DNA from 3 places in the Pseudanabaena sp. FACHB-2040 genome. Region 3 is predicted to be linked to each of the others. Evidence: riboswitches for the same ligand, from Rfam matches in the RefSeq annotation. Region 3 holds a riboswitch; each other region holds the start of a gene.
The links. A riboswitch is a leader RNA that binds a small molecule or an ion and turns the genes downstream of it on or off. The one in region 3 is predicted to bind cyclic di-AMP.
Positions count from the first base shown of each region.

Region 1: linked by a shared signal. The riboswitch ahead of H6G13_RS18490 (universal stress protein) and the one ahead of H6G13_RS06295 (SLC13 family permease) in region 3 are both predicted to bind cyclic di-AMP.
Region 2: linked by a shared signal. The riboswitch ahead of H6G13_RS05105 (universal stress protein) and the one ahead of H6G13_RS06295 (SLC13 family permease) in region 3 are both predicted to bind cyclic di-AMP.

Region 1 is NZ_JACJQO010000016.1:57,086-64,336, reverse strand. Features, by position in the region: gene H6G13_RS18505 (SulP family inorganic anion transporter) at 1-1,431, opposite strand, end outside; gene H6G13_RS18500 (hypothetical protein) at 2,031-2,621, shown strand; gene H6G13_RS18495 (hypothetical protein) at 2,708-2,920, opposite strand; cyclic di-AMP (ydaO/yuaA leader) riboswitch at 2,997-3,187, shown strand; gene H6G13_RS18490 (universal stress protein) at 3,286-3,888, shown strand; gene H6G13_RS18485 (cation:proton antiporter) at 3,927-6,428, shown strand; gene H6G13_RS18480 (DEAD/DEAH box helicase) at 6,443-7,251, opposite strand, start outside.
Region 2 is NZ_JACJQO010000005.1:302,795-310,045, forward strand. Features, by position in the region: gene ppsA (phosphoenolpyruvate synthase) at 1-414, shown strand, start outside; gene H6G13_RS05095 (ribose-phosphate pyrophosphokinase) at 496-1,416, shown strand; gene H6G13_RS05100 (glutaminase) at 1,509-2,420, shown strand; gene H6G13_RS05105 (universal stress protein) at 2,462-3,013, opposite strand; cyclic di-AMP (ydaO/yuaA leader) riboswitch at 3,140-3,280, opposite strand; gene H6G13_RS05110 (hemerythrin domain-containing protein) at 3,681-4,727, opposite strand; gene H6G13_RS05115 (DUF3291 domain-containing protein) at 4,879-5,376, opposite strand; gene ubiG (bifunctional 2-polyprenyl-6-hydroxyphenol methylase/3-demethylubiquinol 3-O-methyltransferase UbiG) at 5,633-6,376, shown strand; gene H6G13_RS05125 (hypothetical protein) at 6,626-6,775, shown strand; gene H6G13_RS05130 (hypothetical protein) at 6,813-7,251, opposite strand, start outside.
Region 3 is NZ_JACJQO010000005.1:558,120-565,370, forward strand. Features, by position in the region: gene H6G13_RS06285 (cation-translocating P-type ATPase) at 1-1,215, opposite strand, end outside; gene H6G13_RS06290 (ATP-binding protein) at 1,371-2,465, shown strand; cyclic di-AMP (ydaO/yuaA leader) riboswitch at 2,719-2,858, shown strand; gene H6G13_RS06295 (SLC13 family permease) at 2,976-4,337, shown strand; gene H6G13_RS06300 (glutamate-5-semialdehyde dehydrogenase) at 4,539-5,855, shown strand; gene folB (dihydroneopterin aldolase) at 5,870-6,232, shown strand; gene H6G13_RS06310 (NAD-dependent succinate-semialdehyde dehydrogenase) at 6,678-7,251, shown strand, end outside.

The DNA.
Region 1 (7,251 bases), on a different contig from region 3:
GGTTAGATCCATTACTAGAGCATCAGCTTCTTTCATGGCGTTGTGTTCGCGGGCAATGGCTTTGGATAGGCCAAAGATCATCGGGCCACTCAGGTAAAACAGCAGCACTCGGCCGTTGCCCCGATCTAGTAGCTGCCGGTCCTCTTCGCTCAAGCGCACATCATCGTCTAGGTCGGCAATCAGCTTGACCTCCTGAGACTGTAGATTACTCAACCGCTCAATCGTGAGAATATTGGCAATAAATACCCCAACCCCCACAGCCACAATCAGATCAACAAAGACTGTCAGCAGCAGCACCCCGTACATGATCATGGAGCCTTTGACGGATACCTTGTGAGAGCGCTTCAAAAAGCTCCAATCAAGAATGTCAATTCCCACCTTCAGGGCAATCCCGGCCAGCACCGCCATGGGAATGGGCTGCGTTAGACGGGCCGCACCCAACACCACCACCAGCAAAATTAAAGCCCGAGACAAACCCGATAGCGCCGACCCCGCCCCGGTTTGAATGTTAACTACGGTGCCCATCGTTGCCCCTGCTCCAGGCAATCCACCACACAGCCCAGAGACCATGTTGCCAATGCCTTGGCCAATCAGTTCCTTATTAGACTGATGCTCGGTGCGGGTAAGGCTATCGGCAATCACCGCCGTCAGCAGGGTATCAATGCAGCCCAACAGCCCCAGCATGATGGCATCTACAAACATCACGGTCAGCTGACCAGCGCTAAAGGTCGGTACTTGCAGTGTCGGCAGCCCCACCGGAATTTCCCCAATCCGGCGAATATCGGCGTCTTGAAAGACCACTAGCGACACGATCGTTCCCACAATCAGGGCCACCAGCTGGGGTGGCACCCACCGCTTGAACTTCTTAGGCATCAAAAAAATGATGGCCAGCGTCAACACTCCTAAAATCACCTCAGGCGGGTTGATATCAGAGAGCAGCTGGGGCAAGGCTGTTATTGTGCCCATAACGCCGCCCTTAGGTGCGGCCTGCCCCAAAAACGGCGCAATCTGCAAAATGATCAGAATCACGCCAATGCCTGACATAAAGCCAGAAATGACGCTGTAGGGCATCAAGGTGACGTACTTGCCCAGCTTAAACAAGCCAAAAACAATCTGAAAAGCGCCTGCTAGCATGACCACGGTAAAAGCCATCGCTAGCCCATTTTCAGGGTTGCTCGCCGTTAAGCTGGCGATGATGGCCGTCATCACTACGGTCATCGGGCCGGTCGGCTCAGAGATCAGCGTGGGAGTGCCGCCAAACAAAGCTGCGAAGAAGCCAACGCAAACGGCTCCATATAGCCCCGCAATGGCCCCGGCTCCGGAGGCCACCCCGAAGGCTAAAGCTAGGGGTAGAGAGATGATGGCAGCCGTTAAGCCGCCAAAAAGATCGCCCTGTAGGTTATTGAAACGAATTCGATTAGTGATGGCCATGAATGCTCAAAGATTTAGGAGCGAGGGGTCAAACAATTGAATACCTAGCCCTTAAGCGAGGTAGTTTTCCACCTCGCTCAAGGACTGGCTGTGTTGAAACATCGGCTCAAGTACATACTTGGGCTGATGCTTCAAGGCTGGTAGCCTATTTGGTTTGCAAAAATTTAGTTGTAGCTTTTCAAATTACACTAAAGTTTAGCCCTACAGACGGCACTTAACTAAAAAGATCATTCGCTTTGATAAAAGACCTTAGCGTGTCTAAAAGATTGCCAACCGGTGCCTGGGACTCTTTTTTTAGTTTCTTGGGGTTAGGTGCTGTGCTCGAAATAACTATTTTGGGCCGCCTACTTAGCACTTTCCAACTTACTCAATAGTGAAGCGCAAAATACAGCGGGGTTCCTTTTGGATGGCGAGAAAGGGTAACTAGAACCTGCGTTAAACCAAACGATAGAAAAGCCCGGACGATCGCAATCTATTTAGAACTAAAAGCCGGTCTTATCTCACCAGGCTGCTCGCTAGATAGCCTAGCTCAGATAGCAAAGTGATATGCTGAACGTATAGGGCTGGCAGGTAATACGTTCTTTATTTCAGCCTTTGACATGCAGGGTATTTTGACCGACCTCGCTGCAGAAGGAGCGGTCTCAGTTCCCCTGCTGACAGAATCTGCTAGGCAGGCACTACATCGGGCAGCAACAAGTTACGACTACAGCTTGGAGCGGTCGGTCTATGGCACGAGCGATCGTATTGTCAAAACAGACTATGGCTCCTGTGAGCTAGAGGCAACAACGGGTCTGTTCGCAGAGTTTCAGCAGGCTTTTCAAGCGCTTTTAGATCAGTCCTTGGCCCAATTAGGCACTACCCCTTTCAGCACTCCCTTCTGCTGGAATGCAGCGGTGCTGCAGCGCTACACCCCTGGGCAACTCGGTATTACGCCCCACCGGGACAGCCTCTGGGCAATTAACTTGATTGCTTTGGTGAATCTCGGTGGGCAGGCCGAGTTTTACCGCTGCGATGACCGCCAGGGAACAGGCGCGGTGCAGCTCGACACAACCCCTGGAAACGTGATCTTTCTGCGGGCCCCCGGCTTTCTCAACTCCCAGGTGCGCCCCTTTCATTTTCTGACGAATGTTGGCTCTACCCGCTACAGCCTTGGCCTACGACAGCGGTCAGAACCTGGTCGCCAAGTCTAACCGTAGTTACATTGTTGTGCAAATGCAGTGCTGCCCCTACCCAAGCACAATAATCGGAATGATGACAGGGGGGTAATGCTGGAGCCTTAAACTGCGATCGCAATCACCAACCCAAAGGCCATTGCTTTCCAGGGAGAGCCAAAGAGATGTTTCGACCTTGCTTGTAGTCTAGACCCCGCAAATTTAGAGATTGCTTTATCGACAGCTTCATTCGCAATGATTAGGCGTAGCCGCTGCAGACGATAGTGAGGCGGCTCAGGATTACTCGAAGGATATTTAATGAATGCCTGCAGAGGCATAACAAGGGCAGCAGACTTATCCCCGACGGTAGAGAGCCCCCCTTTTTGAGCCGGTGCTATAATCCCCTTTAAGTTTCAAGTAAGTCAGCCTAATTCAGCCGTTTCGGGTTTTTAAGAACTTCAAAGCGGTTGAAGCGGAGGAACCACTCTTTGGGGCGTGTCTTGGAAAAAAGGTCAGGTGTCGTCAGATGCTCTGCCAGTATCCAAGAGGGACATCTCTCAGTCCTAGCCCGTCAGCTAACTTCGTCGGCATTGAGAGGAGACTGGGAGTCACCTTTTTTACAACTGGTTGAACTCATCAGTGTCCTTGGCTGGTAACGCATTGACTTGCTTACTGTACCTGCCTCGACTCTGGAGAACGTTCAATGAACCCAAGATTCAAGCGGATTCTGGCGGCCCTCGATCGCTCACCTGCCTCTGCCCGTGTGTTTCAGCAGGCCCTAGCGTTGGCCCAGCAGCACTACAGCCAGCTGATGCTGATCCATTGCGTTGGCCTCAGAACTTTAGAAAACTGGGGCACCTATCTAGATGCTGGAGTCGGGCTGGCTAGCCCCAGCCGTCTGCAGCGCCTGCAAGAACTGCACCTAGATGAAGTCAACACAGCCTGGCAGTGGCTTTATGACCAGGCTTTGCTGGCCCAGGCTGAAGGGGTAGCGGCAGAGATTACCTGTGTTACGGGCGATGCCAGCAGTCAGATTTGCCGATTTGCCCGCGATTGGGATACAGACCTAATCTTGCTGGGCCACAACGGTAAACCGGGCTTAAAGCAGCATATCTTTGGCAGCACGACCACGCACGTTGTGCTCCATGCCCCTTGCTCGGTGATGGCCGTTCAGGCATCGGTAGATGCCCAGTCTTGGAACTCTCATCAGGAGGCTCAAACTGTCTCGCAAGTGTGCGATACCGCAAGGGACAAACGGCTGGTCCGCTCAACGTGGAACTATGCCGTTCTTTGGGCCGGTTCTTAGGCCAGTTCTTAGGTTTGTCTACCCAAAAGGAGTGATGCATGGAGTCGATCTTGGGCCTTCCCCTGCCGGTGCAGGATCCAGTCTTGATCTTTGGCATTTGCATGGTTGTTATTCTGGTAACGCCGCTGCTCTTTGAGCGCTTTCGGCTGCCGGGAATTATTGGTCCGATCGTGGCAGGGGTGGTGCTGGGAACCAGTGTGCTCAATGTGCTGGAGCGGGGGCAGGCAATTGAGCTGCTAGGCAATGTGGGCCTGCTCTACATCATGTTTTTGGCGGGACTGGAAATCAATATGACCCAGTTTCGTAAAAACCGCGATCGCAGTCTTGTCTTTGGCATCATTACCTTCACCATTCCCCAAGTAACGGGCACCATTATCTTTAGGCTGTTGGGATTTGACTGGGCGGCTTCGATTTTGGTCGCCAGCATGTTTGCTTCCCACACCCTGGTGCCCTACCCGATTGTCAGCCGCCTGGGCATCGTCAAAGACGATGCGGTGGTAACGACCGTGGGCGGCACCATTCTTACCGATACGGTGGCGCTGCTAGTGCTGGTGGTGATAGCCCGCTCGGTGCAAGGCGATCTAGATGCCAGGTTTTGGGTCACGCTGTCGCTGTCGATGGTGATTTACGTGACAGCGGTGGTCTATCTGCTGCCGATTTTGGTTCGCTGGTTTTTTCGCAATGTCAGTGATGGCGGCAAGAGCGAGTTTGTCTTTGTGCTGGCGGTGGTCTTTATTGGGGCTTACCTAGCGCGGGCCGTGGGCACCGAAGCGATTCTGGGCGCGTTTTTGGTGGGGCTAACGCTGAATCGGCTGATTCCTGAGCGCAGTCGGTTGATGAGCCAGATTCAGTTTTTTGGCGAAACCTTCATCATTCCCTTCTTTTTGATCTTCATTGGCCTGCTGGTCGATGTTTCGGTGTTGGCCAGTAGTCCTACCGCCTGGCTGGTGATGGGCACCATGCTGGCAACCAACGTTGGTACTAAATTTGTTGCAGCCGGCATTACCCGCCGCATCTATAACTATTCCAATGCCCAGGGCTGGCTGATCTTTGGCCTATCTACTTGTGAGGCCGCAGCGACTCTGGCCGCAACTTTGGTGGGCTATGAGCTGGGCATTATTGGCGACGATGTTTTGAACGGAGTAGTGATGATGATCTTTGCTACTTGCGTTCTCGGTCCTTGGGTGGTGGAGCGCTTTGGCAAGGAAGTGGCCCGGCAAGAGCAAGAACAGCTCTACGAACCGCGTCAAGCGCCGCAGCGCATTCTGGTGCCCCTGGCAAACCCGGCGACTTCGGAAATGCTGCTCAACCTGGCGGCCATGCTGCGAGATGAAAAATCTGAGGAGGCGGTGTTTCCGCTGACTGCGATCGCAGAAGAAGCCGACGCCGACAACACTGAAAGCAAGGTTGCAGGAGCCGAGCGGCTGCTCGCTCACGCGGTGGTTCACGCGGCGGAGATGGACATCCCGGTTAACCCCGTCACTCGAGTGGCCCGCAACCCCGCTTCAGGCATTATTGATGCGGCCACTGAGCGGCGTGTCAGCGACATTGTAATCGGCTGGAATGGAGCCCGCTCGACTCAGCAGCGCATCTTTGGCACTGTGATTGACCAGGTGCTAGAGCGCTCTACCCAACAGGTGTGGGTGTGCAAGCTCAATCACCCGATCAACACGTTCCAGCGGCTGGTGGTGCTGCTGCCGCCGCTGGTCGATCACAACCTGGGCTTTTATGAGACAGTGCGATCGATCAAGCACCTAGCCTCCCAACTCGGTACCCAGCTGCAGGTGCTGGTGGTGCAAGACGACCCTGAGCGATTCCGGCAGCACTTTGAATCCATTGCGATCGAAGTCACGACTGGCTTTATTCAGGTGCCCAACTGGCAAGGTGTGCGCACAGAGCTGCAGGACTTCTCTAGCAGTAACGATCTGGTGGTGCTGGTCAGTGCCCGTGAGCGCACTCTGGCCTATGAGCGTCAGCTAGCCCAGCTACCCCAGGCGCTAGCTGATCTAAATGCCAGCTTTTTGGTGCTCTATCCCTCCGAGCGAGATGCCCGTAACTATGGAGCTTTACAGCCCCGAGGGCTACCCGAAATTCTGACTGAGGAGCGGGTGAAGCTAAACCTGACGACCTCGTCCTATGAAAGAACCGTAGAAGAGCTGCTCACGACAGCCATGCCCAAAGAAGATCCCCAACACTGGGCCGTTCTCAAATCCTTGGTTTACGACGATGTTGGCTACGCCAGCGAAATTTTACCGGGGGTAATTATTTCCCACGCGCGGGTGCAGGGGCTGAAGGAAACCCAGCTCTTTCTGGGTGTTCACCCCCAAGGTGTGCCCCATGAGCGAGCCGGAAAAACGGTGCATGTGGTGCTGCTGCTGCTCAGCCCGGCCCAGCGCTCAACCCAGGACCACCTCACCCAGCTAGCTGAGATCGCCCGTAACTTCAACCAGGGTGAGCGCTTAGACAAACTGATCGCTGCCGACAGTCTTGATCAGGTGCGAGACTGGTTCATGCACCAGTCCATGCTGCAGCTGCGGTAGGTTTGGGGCTAACGTCAGGCGATTTCTTCATTCACCGGGAAGCGGTTCATGCTCTCAATCGCTTCCCGGGCATTGCCTCGCAAGACGTTTGAAATGTAGGGCACGTGGGGAATCTGGGAGAGAAAATCGAGGGTGCGGCGGAGCATGCGCACCACGTCTCCCTCATCTAGGTTGGTGTTTTGGCCCAAGGTGGCCCATTCAACTTGGTTGGCCCACTGCTCTACCAGCCCTACCAGCTCATACTCCATCCACACCGGCGCGACCACATGGCGACGATGCTGCTGCTGAAACAGCTCTCGGCGAATGCCTCGTAGCCCTTCTAGTGCTTCTACTGCCGTGGATGAGAGGCTGTAGTCGCTCCAGCTATCAGGCCGGGCGGTTTCGGTGACTAGGGCAGCGCAGGCGGCAGCCAATTGGGCCGGGGTGAGATGGTCGAGTTCACCCGAGGCCAGCGCTAGTGCCAGCCAAAGTTCGTTGTCGCCACGAATTGCAGCGGCGACCTCTCCCATTGAGGTGGGTTTGTGGTCTTCTAGGCAACCAAAATAGTCCAGAATTTCGGTAATGCTGAGGAATTCCTGCCAGTAGCGGCCTGTGTATTCTGATAGCTTCTGAATCCGCTCGTAAAACTCTTCCTCTAGCTGTTTTACCCGCTTCTGTCGCTTGAGTAGGGCGTTGGGGTTGTCCCACTGGCGGGCTGGATGCTTGTCGATCTGAGTTTCTATCTGCCGCAGTCGGTCGAGCTGGTTTTTGACCTCTGGGGCCATCATCTCCAGCGGTGGCGGCGAGGGAATGCGGGCGGCTATGGTGGCTGTGTGAGCATCGC
Region 2 (7,251 bases), 260 kb from region 3:
AATAACGGTCTCAACCGGGGCGATAACGGCCTGGAAATCTACGTCATGTGCGAGATTCCCTCTAACGTGCTGTTGGCGAGCCAGTTTGCTGACCGCTTCGACGGCTTTTCCATCGGCAGCAACGACCTCACCCAACTCATTCTGGGCGTGGATCGTGACTCTGGCGAACTCTCAGATCTATTTGATGAGCGTGATGAAGCCGTCAAACGAGCCATCGAAATGGTGATCAAAGCAGCCCATGAAAAGGGCCGCAAAGTCGGCATCTGCGGCCAAGGCCCAAGCGACCACCCCGACTTTGCTGCTTTCCTAGTGCGAGCTGGAATTGATTCGATGTCGCTAAACCCCGACAGCGTGATTTCCGTCATCCGTGAGGTTGCCCGCCAAGAAGCCGAAATGGCTGCTCCGGTAGCGTAATATCACAGTGTAGAGACGCGATTAATCGCGTCTCTACACACTGCTTCGCGCGCCTCCCCTGCTCCTTCTCAGCCCCACCCTATGCTCCTATTCTCCGGCAGCTCACACCCTGACCTAGCCCATGCGATCGCAAATAGCCTAGCCATGAGCCTGGGTCGCTGCACACTCCAGCGCTTCCCCGATGGCGAAGTTTCAGTGGTGATTGAGGAGGAGGTGCGAGACCAGGAGGTGTTTTTGGTGCAGTCTACCTGCCCCCCGGTAGACAATCACCTAATGGAGCTGTTGGCAATGGCCGATGCCTGTCGTCGGGCCGCGGCTGCCCGCATTACAGCAGTCATTCCCTACTTTGGCTATGGCCGCTCTGACCACCGCAACAGTGAAGGTCGGCCTATTATGGCTAGTGTGGTGGCTAAATTGCTGGAATCGGTTGGCATTGATCGGGTGCTCACCTTTGACCCGCATGTGCCTCAAATGGAAGGGTTTTTCCAGATTCCTCTGGAAAGTTTGACGACCACGCCGCTTCTGCTCAAGGGTATTAGCGACCATGTGAGTAAAGACGTTGTGGTCGTGTCGCCCGATGCCGGACGACTCGGTCTAGCGCTCCACTATGCCGATCATCTCAAGACCGAAGTAGCCGTGCTTCACAAGCAGCGGCACAGTGGCAACAAAACCCAAATTCACCGCCTAGTTGGCGATGTTAAGGGACGTAGCTGCCTGATTGTAGATGATTTGATCTCTACCGGAGGCACGCTCAAAGATGTCATCGAAGCCCTGCTGGCCGCCGAGGCAGTACCAGAAATAGCCATTGTCTCAACCCATACTCTGCTGTGTGCCGCCGCCGCAGACGTGTTGCAGCATTCAGCCATCAAATATTTCATCACCACAGATACGGTACCGCAGTCCTTAGATCTGCCCCATGTCAAAGTGGTTTCGGTGGCCTCCCGCATTTCCACTGCTATTGAGCGCACGCTGGCAGGCCAATCGCTAGAGAGCCTTTATTAAAAGCCTTCATTAGAAATCGCTCCAACCAGTCTTTAAGGTTCCTGGTCGGGTCTAAACTAGGCCAGAACCCATGCGGGTAAGGGGCAGGGGCCATGGATTTATCTGCATCAATCGAACTTGACCCAGCCCAGTTAGCCGCATGGGCCAAAGAAGCTGCTGCCAAAGCTGCCCAAGGGCAGGTGAACACGCGAATTTCGCTGCTGGCTCAGAGTGACCCGGCCTGGTTTGCAGCGCAGATCATGACCCGAGAGGGCACATGGAGTTGGGGCGACACTGAGCGAGTCTTTCCGCTGATGAGTGTGGTTAAGCCCTTTCTGCTGCTTTACCTGTTGGAGCACTGCGGGCAAGAGCAGGTCTTTCGGTGGGTGGGCATGACCCCTTCCGATGCACCCTTTAACTCGCTGGAGCAGCTTATTGCCGATGGTGGCTGGCCGCGCAACCCGATGATTAATAGTGGTGCGATCGCACTCTCGGCCCACCTAGCAGAAGCAAGCCAAGACGCCACAGGTCATCTCTGCAGTTGGCTCAATCAGCAGGCAGGCTGTGACCTGCGCCTTGATGAAGATCTGCTAGCCTCGGTGCGGCAGGCAGGCCGAGAGCCCAACCAGGCCCTCTTAAAAGTCTTGGTGCAGGCGGGCCAAGTGCAGCATTCCGAGGCGGCTCTGGATGCCTACGAACGGGCCTGCTGCTTGTCGGGCCGGATCGAGGATTTAGCGAAATTGGGAAAACTTCTGACCTTTGAGCAAGCGGTGGCTTACCAGCATCGCTGCACTGTCAATGCCCTAATGCTGACCTGCGGTCTATATGAGGCTTCGTCTGCGAGTGCAGTGCGAGTAGGATTGCCGCTCAAGTCAGGCATTAGCGGGGCACTGCTGGCGGTGGTGCCCGGATGGGGGGCTATTGCCGCCTACAGCCCGGCCCTCGATTCAGTAGGGAACCCAGTGGCGGCGCTGGCTTGGGTAAAGCAGTTGGCGCAAGGGCTGAGACTAAGCGTGTTTGGGTGAACGTTGGGACATTCACCCCAGATTTGTCCCCGATGTAGTAGTTAAGACCGGCCTATAGGAGCCATTGCCGCCGCCGGCTGGGGCCGTTGCCGTTTCACGCTCTGGGGAATACCCAGCACCGGGCAAGGCAAGGTCGAAACTAGCTGCTTTACCAGAGAATGCTTCTCTGAGTGGCAGCCTAGCACCAGCAGATCAGCCTTCTCGGAGGTCACAATCTCTTTTAATCCGGCCGCTGTACGACCGAACTGCAGGTGGGTTGTGAGAGAACCGCGCCATTCCTCGGCTAGATACCGGGCCTGGTAAAGAATCCGGTCTGCCTGCTCAAATTGCTTGCCCTCGATAACATACACGACATGAACCATCACCGGGCGCTGCGTTGCGAGGCGGGTTTGATGGGCCATACACAGAGTCAGATCAAGGGCTGTCAGGCTGTTGGGAGAGCCGCTGTAGCCAACAACTAGGTTGATCGTTTCTGTCGGTTGAGCCCAGTCTGTCTCAAAAAATCGCTTTCCGGGAGATAAAACGACTGGTTGGGGCAGTCCATCGCGTCCTAGGGCACTTTGTAGCTTTACCAGCATGGGTTTAGTTTTCACAGCCAAGAACCTCTCAAAAAGAAGGACAGGTGAGAGGTGGGTTCACAATCAGATGCGATCGCTCCTAAAAGCGACTCACCCAATTAAGGAGCTGCCAGTGACGCGGCTATCCGCAAAAGTCTTAGGTTGCTCCTTCCATATGCCGACGGAGTTAGCTGACGGGCTAAGACTGGAAGGTGTCTCTCTCAGGTTCAGGCTGAGATTAGCCCCAAAGGTTGGTTCCTCCGCTCTAGTTCATGGGGGAACTAGATTAGGCAACCCACTCTATTAAGTCATCTAAAATTGTAGCCAAGCCATCACCTGAAGCGCACTATTTAGAGGATTAAATTAATCTTTGTGTAAAGTTGACAAGCTACTCCTAAAGATAGAGGCTTTGATTTAAATCACACTAGCGTTGCTTTAGGAGCTGGTTCATAAAGGAAAGCTTTCATGAAGGAAAGCTTAAGGTTCTATAGAAAGCTGCTTTATGCCTTGATCCCCACTGCTTTCTTGGCAAGGAGGGAAACCGCACTTGACTATTAAGTTCCCTTAATCAAGAAATGGGAGAGAGGGAAATCTAGGTTTATAAATAGGCTCTGAGCGAAGTTTTAAAGAGTTAGCCTGATAGCTTTAGCTATCAGGCTAAAAGGTCAATGCTGCTGGCTATTGGGCCAGCAGCAGCTAATTATTATCCTCTCGCAGCAGCCATTTCTTGCTGAATTCTGCCCTTAGCCGCCTTAAAGTCAGACGCCATTTGTTCCTTCTGCGTGTCACTAAAGTTGCGATCAATAGCGGCAAATAGCGTACTTTCCTCTTGCCGAACGTGGTCACCCACGACATCTGCTAGCTGCTTAATTTTCGAGCGAAATAGATCAGAAGATGCCGGATTAATGGCCCGGATCTCATCTAGCATCTGCTTCATTTCAGCTTGCTCGCTGTACAGTTCCTGGGTGTTGTCTTCGCCGTAAAACGAGCGAACTTTAGGATAGACAACCTCTTCTTCTGCCTGGGAGTGGGCCAGCAGATCTTTATAAAGCTGTCCGAAATATTCCTGGAGCTTTTCTGGATTCTTAGTTGCTGCCACCTCGGTGAAGAGGGTATTCACCTTGTTGTGATCTAGCCGAATCAGGGTCTGGATATTTAGATCTTGTTTATCACTGTTTTGGGTGACTACACTGCCTGCTATCCCAGAGAGGGCTGCGATCGCATCCTGCACCCGGCCCCAAAGCCCCTGGTCAGGATCTTCACCTGTCATCTCCCGTACGCCAACCTGTTCGAGCAAACCCTTGAGCTGCTCCTGGTGGGCTCGACCCTCAAAGTTCACGGTATTGAGGGGGGTGATAGCAACCTCAATATCTGCGCCAACCTTTTGTGCTGCTTTGTGGATCATCAGCCCGCTCATCGCCTGGCCGTGCTTTAAAAGCTCGTGCTGGATCAGCTTCTGATAAAAGCTCAGCCCCTCGCCTGTCAGCATCTCCTCAAACCGGCTCAGAAAGGTTTGAGTGGCCTCGTTTGACTCAGATTGAATGCCGTATTGAATGATGACAGTGTCAATAATGCCAATATTTTTCTGGTCATCTGCCAGCATGCTCTGCAGGCGTTCCCGAACATCTGGGTAAGGGCAATTTTCGATCAGCGTTTGATCGTTTTTGATGATCAGGTTCTGAAAGTTTCTGAGATCTGCCAGCCTTTGGGCAATGGAGATCCGCTTGGTATCGTCTAACGTGCTAACCATTAAAATTCCTTGAATGAAAGCTACAGGCCTGTTTAGGGCCTTGTGTATTTCGATTGTGGCCAGGCTGTAGCTTCCGTCCATCGGACTGCAGTTAGAGTTTGCTGCGTATCGGCTTAGTCAGCGGTTAGAGTTGCCAAACCCGCACACACCCCTAACTGAGGCTTACTGCTGCCGCCGGAATCGTATTGGGGCTGGGAAACGGGCTGCGAAAGGAGAAGGCATAGGCTGTAGATCCGTGCTGGCGCAGGTGGTCTAGCCGCTCCTTGGCCTCTGCTACGGTAGGCCGATGGCCTGCTGGTACCCACCAAAGCGCCAGAATAGGCTGGGCCGCTGGCTCAAACCAGCGGCGGCGATCGCGCATGACGCCTGCATGAGCGCTGCGGTAAACGTAGGTAGACAACCCCTCAAACGACTGCCAGACCGTCAGCGTAATCAAAATCCGCTCATCTTCAAAGGCGCGAATGCTGGTGGCATCGTCGGCTCCTTCGGCCCGTAGCCGCCAGACAAATTCAGGGTCGGCATCTGCGATCGCATTAATCTGCTGAATTTGAGCCACAAAGTCTGTCATTCCAGGGTCGTGCAGGGGAGCCCGCAGAGTTGCTGTATTGACTTGAGCAAGATGGTAGCCGACTGACTTAATTAGCTGCATAGGTGTAGAGAAATAACAGCAATCAATAGTCTGGCACAGTCATCTATCTAAAGAAGTATTTAAATACCCCGAATTACTAGTTTCTTATCGCAATCAGTATGAGTCCGTTCGCTTAAAACCGCGTTTCGATAATTTCACCTGCTGCTTCTGTGGGCTGAAATTTCTGCCCGCCCTCCTCAAAAAAACTTAAACTGGCAAAGGCTCTCAAACCGCAAAGCAGCCTGTTTAAGCTTGCCATCAGGAAATTTTCAGCACTATGCAGCAGCGCAACGATCTAGAGTTTTACGATCGAGTTGCCCATGAATGGTGGAGCGAAACTGCCAAAATTTATGCGCTCAGTCATCTAAACGCTCCACGATTTGAATATTTTGATCGCTATATCTCCACCTGGCAGGGGCTAAAAGTTTTAGATGTGGGCTGTGGGGGCGGCTTTACCTGTGAGTTCTTAGCAACCCGAGGCGCTGTGGTCTCAGGAATTGATCAGTCACAGAATTTGATTGATCAGGCGCAGCAACATGCGGCTGTCAACCAGTTGCCAATAGACTACCGGCATGGCTATGGAGAGGAATTGCCCTATACCGACAGAACTTTTGACGTAGTTGTGTGTGTCGATGTTTTAGAGCATGTGGCCGATCTGCAGCAAACGGTCTCAGAGATTCACCGGGTGCTTAAGCCGGGCGGTTTTTTCTGTTTTGACACCATTAACCGCACTTTTAAGTCAAAGCTGATCATGATTTGGCTGCTGGAAGATTGGCTGCGGCAAATTCCGCACGGCGTTCATGACTGGCAAAAATTTATCAAGCCGGAGGAGCTAGCAGCCCTAATGGTACAGCTAGGCTTCCACGACATTGAGTTTGCCGGATTCAACATCTTTGGCGAAACCATGGCGGATAACGTCAGGACTTACTTGCACTATCAGAGAACTAAGACGTTCGAAATCGGCATTAATCAAGACACGTCTGTGATGTACATCGGTAAGGCTAGAAAAAGTCTGTCGTGACTACAGGATTTGGGGACTGGGGAGATTGCTTCGCTGCGATCGCAATGGCATTTCCCATAGTTCGGGTTAAGGCCAAGCAAAACCCAACAATCCTTTTTAGTGTTGAGTCGTGCTGGGCCTGATGCCAACTGCAGGGACTGCAGTTCTTTAGTTCAGTGTTGAGGGGTAAAGCTAGCACCCATGAGCAGGGACAGTGCTGTCTTCAAACGATTGTTCCGGGTCTTTAACCCTGCTGCACTCACCACAAAAATGCAGTCTCTCAATCAGCTAGTCTTAACAACTCCGCTCTACTTCCGAGGAAAAGCCCAAAGCGGGCCTGATCGAATTTCCAACCTAGCTTTGCCGATGGTAGTAGAAGAAGCCGCATCCGAAAAACAGCTACTTTTGATTTTTACTTAACAGCTAGCTAGGGTTGGTAGGTTCCTGTTTAGGAAAACTATTTCTTCTTTTTCTTGCCTTTTTTCTTAGATTTCTTAGATTTCTTTGACTTGCTTGAAGAATTTTGAGGCTTGTCCGGTGTCAGGGCATCAATTGCGTTACGAGCGCTGGTGGTAATGCCCTGCACAATTGATTCAGGAGAGTTGCTCAAACCGTTTACGGATTTGTCCTTGAGCCGTTGTCCGGCGTCTTGAAGTATACCTACAAGATCACCTAGGTAGGGAGCCAGGTCGCTGGCAGAAGCTTGAACGGAATGAGCTGCGCTGCCCACTGTTGAGCCGACGTCTTCTACCTGGTCTCCTGCCTTGGCAGCCACAGATTTAACGGACTTCAGCGGGTTTAAGCGATCGCTGCCATTGGTACCATCTTCAGAAGAATCTGACCCTTCACTCTTCTGAACCAAGCGTTGTGTAGCGGCCTGTACGAGTTCACCGACG
Region 3 (7,251 bases):
CTGCATCAGCGTTTGTACTTCGGGCTGCTGCTCCAGGTCAACAGCCTGGTTTTGCCGCAGCAGTTCACCCGACGGTGCGTAGCCTTCCCCAGTCACCTGCAGGAGGTCGCTGGGGGTGGCAATTTGCTGCACCACCATCTTGTTTTGGGTTAAGGTGCCAGTCTTGTCAGAGCAGATAGTGGTGACTGAGCCTAGGGTTTCCACCGCCGGTAGCTTACGGATCAGGGCATGGCGGCGTACCATCCGCTGAGTTCCCAAGGCTAGGGTGACAGTGATGACGGCAGGCAAGCCCTCTGGCACCACGGCAACAGCCATACTCAGAGACACTTCCAGCAGCTCGTCAAACAGGCTCAGGTCGCCGGTTCGCACCAAGCCGAAAATCACCACCAGTACCACCAGCACCATGGCCCCTGTGACCAGCACGTTGCCCAGCTGAGTCATACGCTGCTGCAGCGGCGTGGGCTCAGACTCGACTGACTGCAGCATGGTGGCAATGCGGCCCAGCTCAGTGTTCATGGCAGTGCCCGTGACCAGCACCTTGCCCCGCCCCTGCAAAACTTCGGTGCCCTGAAACACCAGGTTGAGCCGATCGCCTAGGGAAGCGTCTGCCTCTAATACCAACCCAGGCTGCTTATGCACTGCCTCAGCTTCACCAGTTAGAGCGGCCTCTCGAATTTGCAGATTAGAGGCTTCTAGCAGACGGCCATCAGCAGGTACCTGCACCCCCGACTCCAGCAGCAGAATGTCGCCGGGAATCAGCTCTTTAGCCGCGACCTCCTGCTCCTGCTCGCTGCGGATCACCCGCACCCGGGGAGAGGTCATGTTCTTGAGGGCTGCCAGCGCCTTCTCAGCTCGGCTTTCCTGCACGTATCCCAAAATGCCGTTGAGGATGACGATGGCGAAAATTGCGATCGCATCCTTAGGAAACCCGCCCGCCCGCAGATCCAAGAACAGCGACACCAGCGCTACTGCAATCAGCATCAGCAGCATGATGTTTTTAAACTGATCCCACAGGATTTCTAGAGCGCTGCGGCCAGCCGTCTCCTCCAGCTCATTAGGGCCATATTGGCTCTGCCGGTCCGCCACTTGGTCTAGGGTCAGCCCCACTTGGCGGTCACTATTGAGCAAAACCACAGCCTTATCAGGAGAGAGCGCATGCCAAGCCGTCGAGGATGCCTCAAGGGGAGCTGTTTTCAGGGAAGGACTGCTAGCCATAAAAGATGCGTATTTTGAAATTGCTTATTTCGGGAACCAGGGAGACGGGCACTATAGAAAAGTACTCTGTTAGCCTTTATAGCACTATTTAATAGTGCTATAAAGGTGTAAGGTTAAAGTCTTAATGCCATTAAGAATCATGCCCAACCTATTTCATGGTCAATAGTCCCTTCCTGCCGCAGCAGTTGATTGGCCGAAAAGCAGAGCTGCACCAGATCTGCCAGCTTTTAGACCAAGACAGCGACTTTCTAGTTGTCGGTGTTTCCGGCATTGGGCGGCGCACCCTGATTCAGGCTGCAGCCCACGCAGTGGGGGCTAGAATCATGACTATCGACTGCTTGCGGTGCCGCAACGGCAGTCAGTTTTTGCGGCTGTTGGCCGACAGCCTGACAGAAACATTCGCTACTTTAGGCGAACTGGCCCTAATGCAGCGGTGGATCACTGAGCACCCCCTTTCCCTAGATCAGGTTTCTTCCCCACCCCGCCTCACTTGGCCAGAAGGGTCGGGCCATGAGTGGTCCCGCTTTGAGGCCCTGCTGGCGCTGCCGCAACATTTGGCAGAAGCTCTCGACTGTCAGGTGGTGATTGTATTCCATAACCTGTCCCACATTCGCTCCTGGGATCGCAAGGGCCGCTGGGAGACCCATCTCAGGCAAAAAATCCAGGCCCATAGCCGGGTCAGCTATGCCCTCATTGCCACCATGGCCGAACCCTGGGTCTACGACAGTGGCCTACCTGTCATCCACCTCGACCCCCTGGCTGATGCCGACCTTGAATCTTGGATGGTCACGACGATGGCCACTGAAGGACTCAAGTTCGACCCAGACAGTCAGGCCCTAAAGCTTTTTCTCAGCTATGTTCAGGGCCACTTTGGCGATGCCATTGCCTTAGCCCAACGACTTTGGCTAGAGCATCAGGTCTTTGTTGCCAGAGACTGCCCTGGGCTAATTCAGGCGCACCATGTTCAGCGCAGCCTACTGGGTCTAGTGCAGGATATGGCCGTTACCTTTGAGGCGCTAATTCTGCTGCTACCGCCCACCCAAGCTCGGGTACTGGAGATCCTGGCCCTCGATCCTACCGATAGCCCCCAGTCGCAGGCCTATATCAAAAAACATCAGCTCTCGCGCGGGGGCGGTTTGCAGGGAGCCCTTAACAGCCTGGAGCAAAAGGGCTTGATTTACGGGCCTAACTTAAGCTACCGAATTGCCCTGCCCCTGCTGAACTTTTGGCTAAAGCAGCGGCTGAATTAAGAAGCTACTTGAGAAGTCGCAGCGCTTACCTGGATTCCCCTAAGTCCCCTACAAAAGGGAGGTTGGGAGGATCTTACTGGCTAAGCGTGCTGAGAGGAACTTTTCAAACAGCCTTTAACTTCGTAGCAGACCGCTGCTGTGAAGTTCATAGGAATAACCAGAAATTCACTGCTTAAGCCTTCTCTCTGGCCGAGAAGATTGCCCTACTTAAGAAGAAATGCTAATTTCGATGGAAACTCACAAAGTTCTTGTCCCATTGAGTCAGCCTAATTCAGCCCCCTGGGTTGAAGCGGAGGAACCAGTTTCCAAGGGGGCAAACCTCGCCTCAGGCGAGGGGGAGACCTCTCACTCCCAGCCCGTCAGCTAACTTCGTCGGCATTGAGGGCAGACTCGCTAGAAGCAATATTGTCCTATGTCTTTGCAGACATAGGCAAATTCACCTTCTGCCGATCTCCTGACCCTGGTCTTGTATCTGGATGTCTGAAATTTGGGTGTCTGTAAGGAGACGACATGGAAGGCGTGCCTGCGATCGCAACCTCTTTTGGCCAACTGGCAGCACTGGCGATCTTCGCCAGCGTTATTTTTCTGATCATTACCGAATGGCTGCACCTGACGATTGCCGCCCTGTTGGGTGCCCTCTTGCTGGTGTTTCTGAATGTGCTGACGCTGGATGAGGCGATCAGCTACATTGGCCGCAGCCATGCCACCCTGGCCCTATTCTTTGGCGTCATGGTAATGGTGCGGGCCTTTGAGCCTACCCGCATTTTTGAGTATTTAGCCACCCAGATGGTGCTACTGGCGAAAGGCCAGGGTAAACGGCTGTTGCTGGGCATCGTGGCCCTAACCACGCCCGTCTGCGCGGTTTTGCCGAATGCCACCACGGTGATGCTGCTGGCCCCACTGATTCCGCCGCTGGCTGCCGATATCGGGGTTGACTATGTGCCCCTGCTGATTCTCATGGTGTTTGTAGCCAACAGCGCTGGCCTGCTAACGCTAGTGGGCGACCCGGCAACTTTCATTGTGGGGGATGCCATCAATATGAGCTTTCTTGAGTACCTGACGAAGCTGAGTCTAGGCGGCGTTGTGGCTCTGGTAACCCTAGTATTTCTAGTACCCTTTCTGTTTTCAGAGATTTGGAACCGACAGCTTGACGATCTGTCAAATCTGCCCCAGCCCGAGGTGAACCACCCCCGCATGCTGGCCTTTGGGGGGGTGGTTGTGGCCCTGGTGCTGATCTTTTTTGTGATTGGAGAGAGCCTGCCCGTTCCCATTCCGCCAGCCCTGGTGGCACTGCTGGGGGCGACCCTGTGCCTACTGCTAACCCACCAAAGCAAAATCGACTCCATTCAGAACGTGCTGCGGGACGTGGACTGGAGCACCCTGATTTTCTTTATGAGCATTTTTGTGCTGATTGGGGGGCTGGAGAAAACTGGTGTCATCAGCGGGGCCTCGGGCGTTCTCGCCCTGCTATTGGGCCAGAACATTGTCCTAGGCTCGATTTTGCTCCTGCTGTTTGTCGGCTTGCTCTCTAGTGTGGTGCCCAATATTCCTCTGGTGGTGGCAATGGTGCCGCTGCTAAAGGAGTACTTAGTGACTGTGGGCATGGCTCCCCCAGAAGTTCTCAGCGCGGGCTACACCGGCAGTTTCCCCCCCGAAACACTGCCCCTGTTCTACGCCATGATGTTTGGTGCAACCCTAGGTGGCAATGGCACTCTGGTCGGCGCTTCCTCTAATATTGTGGCCGCAGGCATTGCTGAACAGCACGGTAAGGCTATCTCGTTTCAAACCTTCCTGCGTTACGGCATGCCCCTGATGGCCATGCAGCTGACCACGGCTGGACTGTTTGTGCTGGTTCGGTTTCTGCTGGTGTAAGGGGGGTAGAGGCGAGCCGTGTTTACTGTATTGGGCGGGTCTTGAAGGATTGAGAAAAGGGGTAAAGTCCTCCATTAAACCTGCCCCTACCCCCATCCCCCCTATCTCCCCCATCCCCCCTATCCCCGCGTCTCCCCATCCCCCCGTCCCCCTGTTTTTGGTAAACTTTCAGTCTGCACCCTGGATTTACTGGGCCTAATCATGACTGTTTTTCCCACAGCTTCTCAGGCAGTTTCTCTAACTGCGATCGCACTTCAAACCCGGCAGGCGGCTGGGGCGTTGGCGGGGCTTTCGAGTGAGGCGAAGAACGGAGCAATTGAAGCGATTGCGGCGGCGCTAGAGGCCCACGAGTCAGAAATTTTAGCAGCGAACCAGGCTGACTGTGAGGCGGCGCTGGCTGAAGAGTTGGCTAAGCCGCTCTACGGGCGGCTAAAGCTGGATGCTGTGAAGTTGAAAGGTGCGATCGCAGGGGTGCGTGATGTGGCTAAGCTGCCCGACCCAGTGGGCACAGTGCAGATTAATCGGGAGCTAGACGAGGGCCTGATTCTGCAGCGGGTGGCCTGTCCGCTGGGGGTGCTGGGGGTGATCTTTGAGTCGCGGCCCGATGCGGTGATGCAGATTTCGTCGCTGGCAGTAAAGTCGGGCAACGGGGTGATTCTCAAGGGTGGCAAGGAGGCGGTGCGCTCTTGTCAGGCATTGGTCAAAGCGATTAAGCAGGGGCTGGAAACGGCGGGGGTAGATCCGGCAGCGGTGCAGCTCTTGACCACGCGGGAAGAGACTCGCGCCCTGCTGCAGCTTGATGGTTTTGTAGACCTGATTATTCCGCGCGGCTCTAATTCTTTTGTTCGATATGTGCAGGAAAACACCCGCATTCCGGTGCTGGGCCATGCTGACGGCATTTGTCACCTCTATGTAGATGCAGCGGCAGATCTGGCTCAGGCCGTTGCCATTGCGGTAGATGCCAAAGCCGGATACCCCTCTGCCTGCAACGCGATTGAAACGCTGCTGGTGCATCGGGGCGTAGCCGCAACCTTTTTGCCCCAAGTCGCTGAGGCGCTGCAGGCGGCGGGGGTGAAGCTGCGGGGAGATGAGGCGACCCGCGCCGTGCTGCCAGATATTGCGGCGGCAACTGAAGAAGACTGGGCGACGGAGTACAGTGATCTAATTTTGGCAGTGAAGGTGGTGGATTCTTTGGAGGCTGCGATTGACCACATTAATCGCTACGGGTCGCGCCACACCGATGCGATCGCAACCCAAGACCCCCAGGCCGCAGCCACCTTTATGAATCAGGTTGATGCGGCTGGGGTTTACCACAACTGCTCGACCCGCTTTGCCGATGGCTTCCGCTATGGCTTTGGTGCAGAGGTCGGCATCAGCACCCAGAAAATGCCGCCACGCGGCCCTGTCGGTTTGGAGGGGCTGGTGACCTACAAGTACAAAGTTGTTGGCAAGGGTCACATTGTCGCCACCTACTCGGGCGAGCAGGCCAAACCCTTCACCCACCGCGATCTAGGTTAAATTTGAACAATCTCATGGATCAGCTTCACATCACGGGCATTCGCGCCTACGGATATACGGGCGCTCTGCCAGAAGAAAACGTGTTGGGCCAGTGGTTTGAGGTTGATCTGACGCTCTGGCTAGATCTGACGCTGGCCGGAAAAAGCGATGCTCTAGCCGACACTCACAACTATGTCTACGTCGTACAGGCAGTGCAGCAGCTAATGCGAGAAAGCCGATTTCAGCTAATTGAGCGACTGGCAGATGCGATCGCAACCACTGTTCTCACCTCAGATGCTCGCCTGCACCAGGTCAAAGTGCGCCTGATCAAGCTCACGCCGCCTATTCCCGACTTCAGCGGCCAGATTGCAGTAGAGATAGTGCGACAGAAAGATTAAAAGCGCCCTTTAAAGAAGTAGCAGCCCCATAAATTGAACACCGAAGGGAGTCGCATGGGGCTGGAGACGCAGTTAGGAGGTATCTTTTCTAAAGGTTATCCACTGCCAGATAGATAGCAGCTACTTTTAATAAGTTCTTAATGTGTAAAAGCGGTAGGTTGCGGATTGTTAACATTCCAGGCACATAAACAATCTATACAACTTATTTGCGGGCTTATAATTCTATTGGCACAGTAAAGAGAGATACAAAACTTGGGGTCATTAGCCAGTTTTTCGATATCTTTTTTGTTTTAGTTTTTAATTCTGGTAGGGCACGGTTAGGGTAAGCCGGATTTTGCCCAAGTGAGAAAGGCTCCGACTGCTAGGAACTAGGCCCATACGGATGCCTGTTGTCAAACTGTTTTTATGGCTATGACCTCATTCGATACATAGAGGAGGTCGGGATATGGGAATTGCCAGTATTAATCCCGCAACTGGAGAAACGATCAAAACGTTCAACGCCTTAACGGATGCTGAACTTGAGGCGAAACTCGCGCAGGCTGACGCGACCTATCAAACTTACCGCAAGACTTCTTTTGAGCAGCGCACTGCCTGGATGCACGCTGCCGCTCAAGTGCTCGAAGATAATAAGCTAGCCTATGGTCGCATTATGACTTTGGAGATGGGTAAGCCCTTAAAAGCTGCCATCACCGAAGTCGAAAAAAGTGCCTGGGTGTGTCGCTTCTATGCGGACCATGCCGCCGAGTTTCTGGCCGATGCGCCGGGGCAAACCGATGCCAGCCAGAGCTTCGTTCGGTATCAGCCGATGGGCGCTATTTTGGCCGTTATGCCCTGGAATTTTCCGTTCTGGCAGGTGTTTCGGTTTGCGGCCCCAGCGCTGATGGCGGGCAATGTGGGGCTTCTAAAGCACGCCTCGAATGTGCCTCAGTCAGCCCTAGCGATTGAGGAAGTGTTTAGCAAAGCGGGATTTCCAGTGGGGGCTTTTCAGACCCTACTCATTGGGGCCAGCAAAGTAGCCG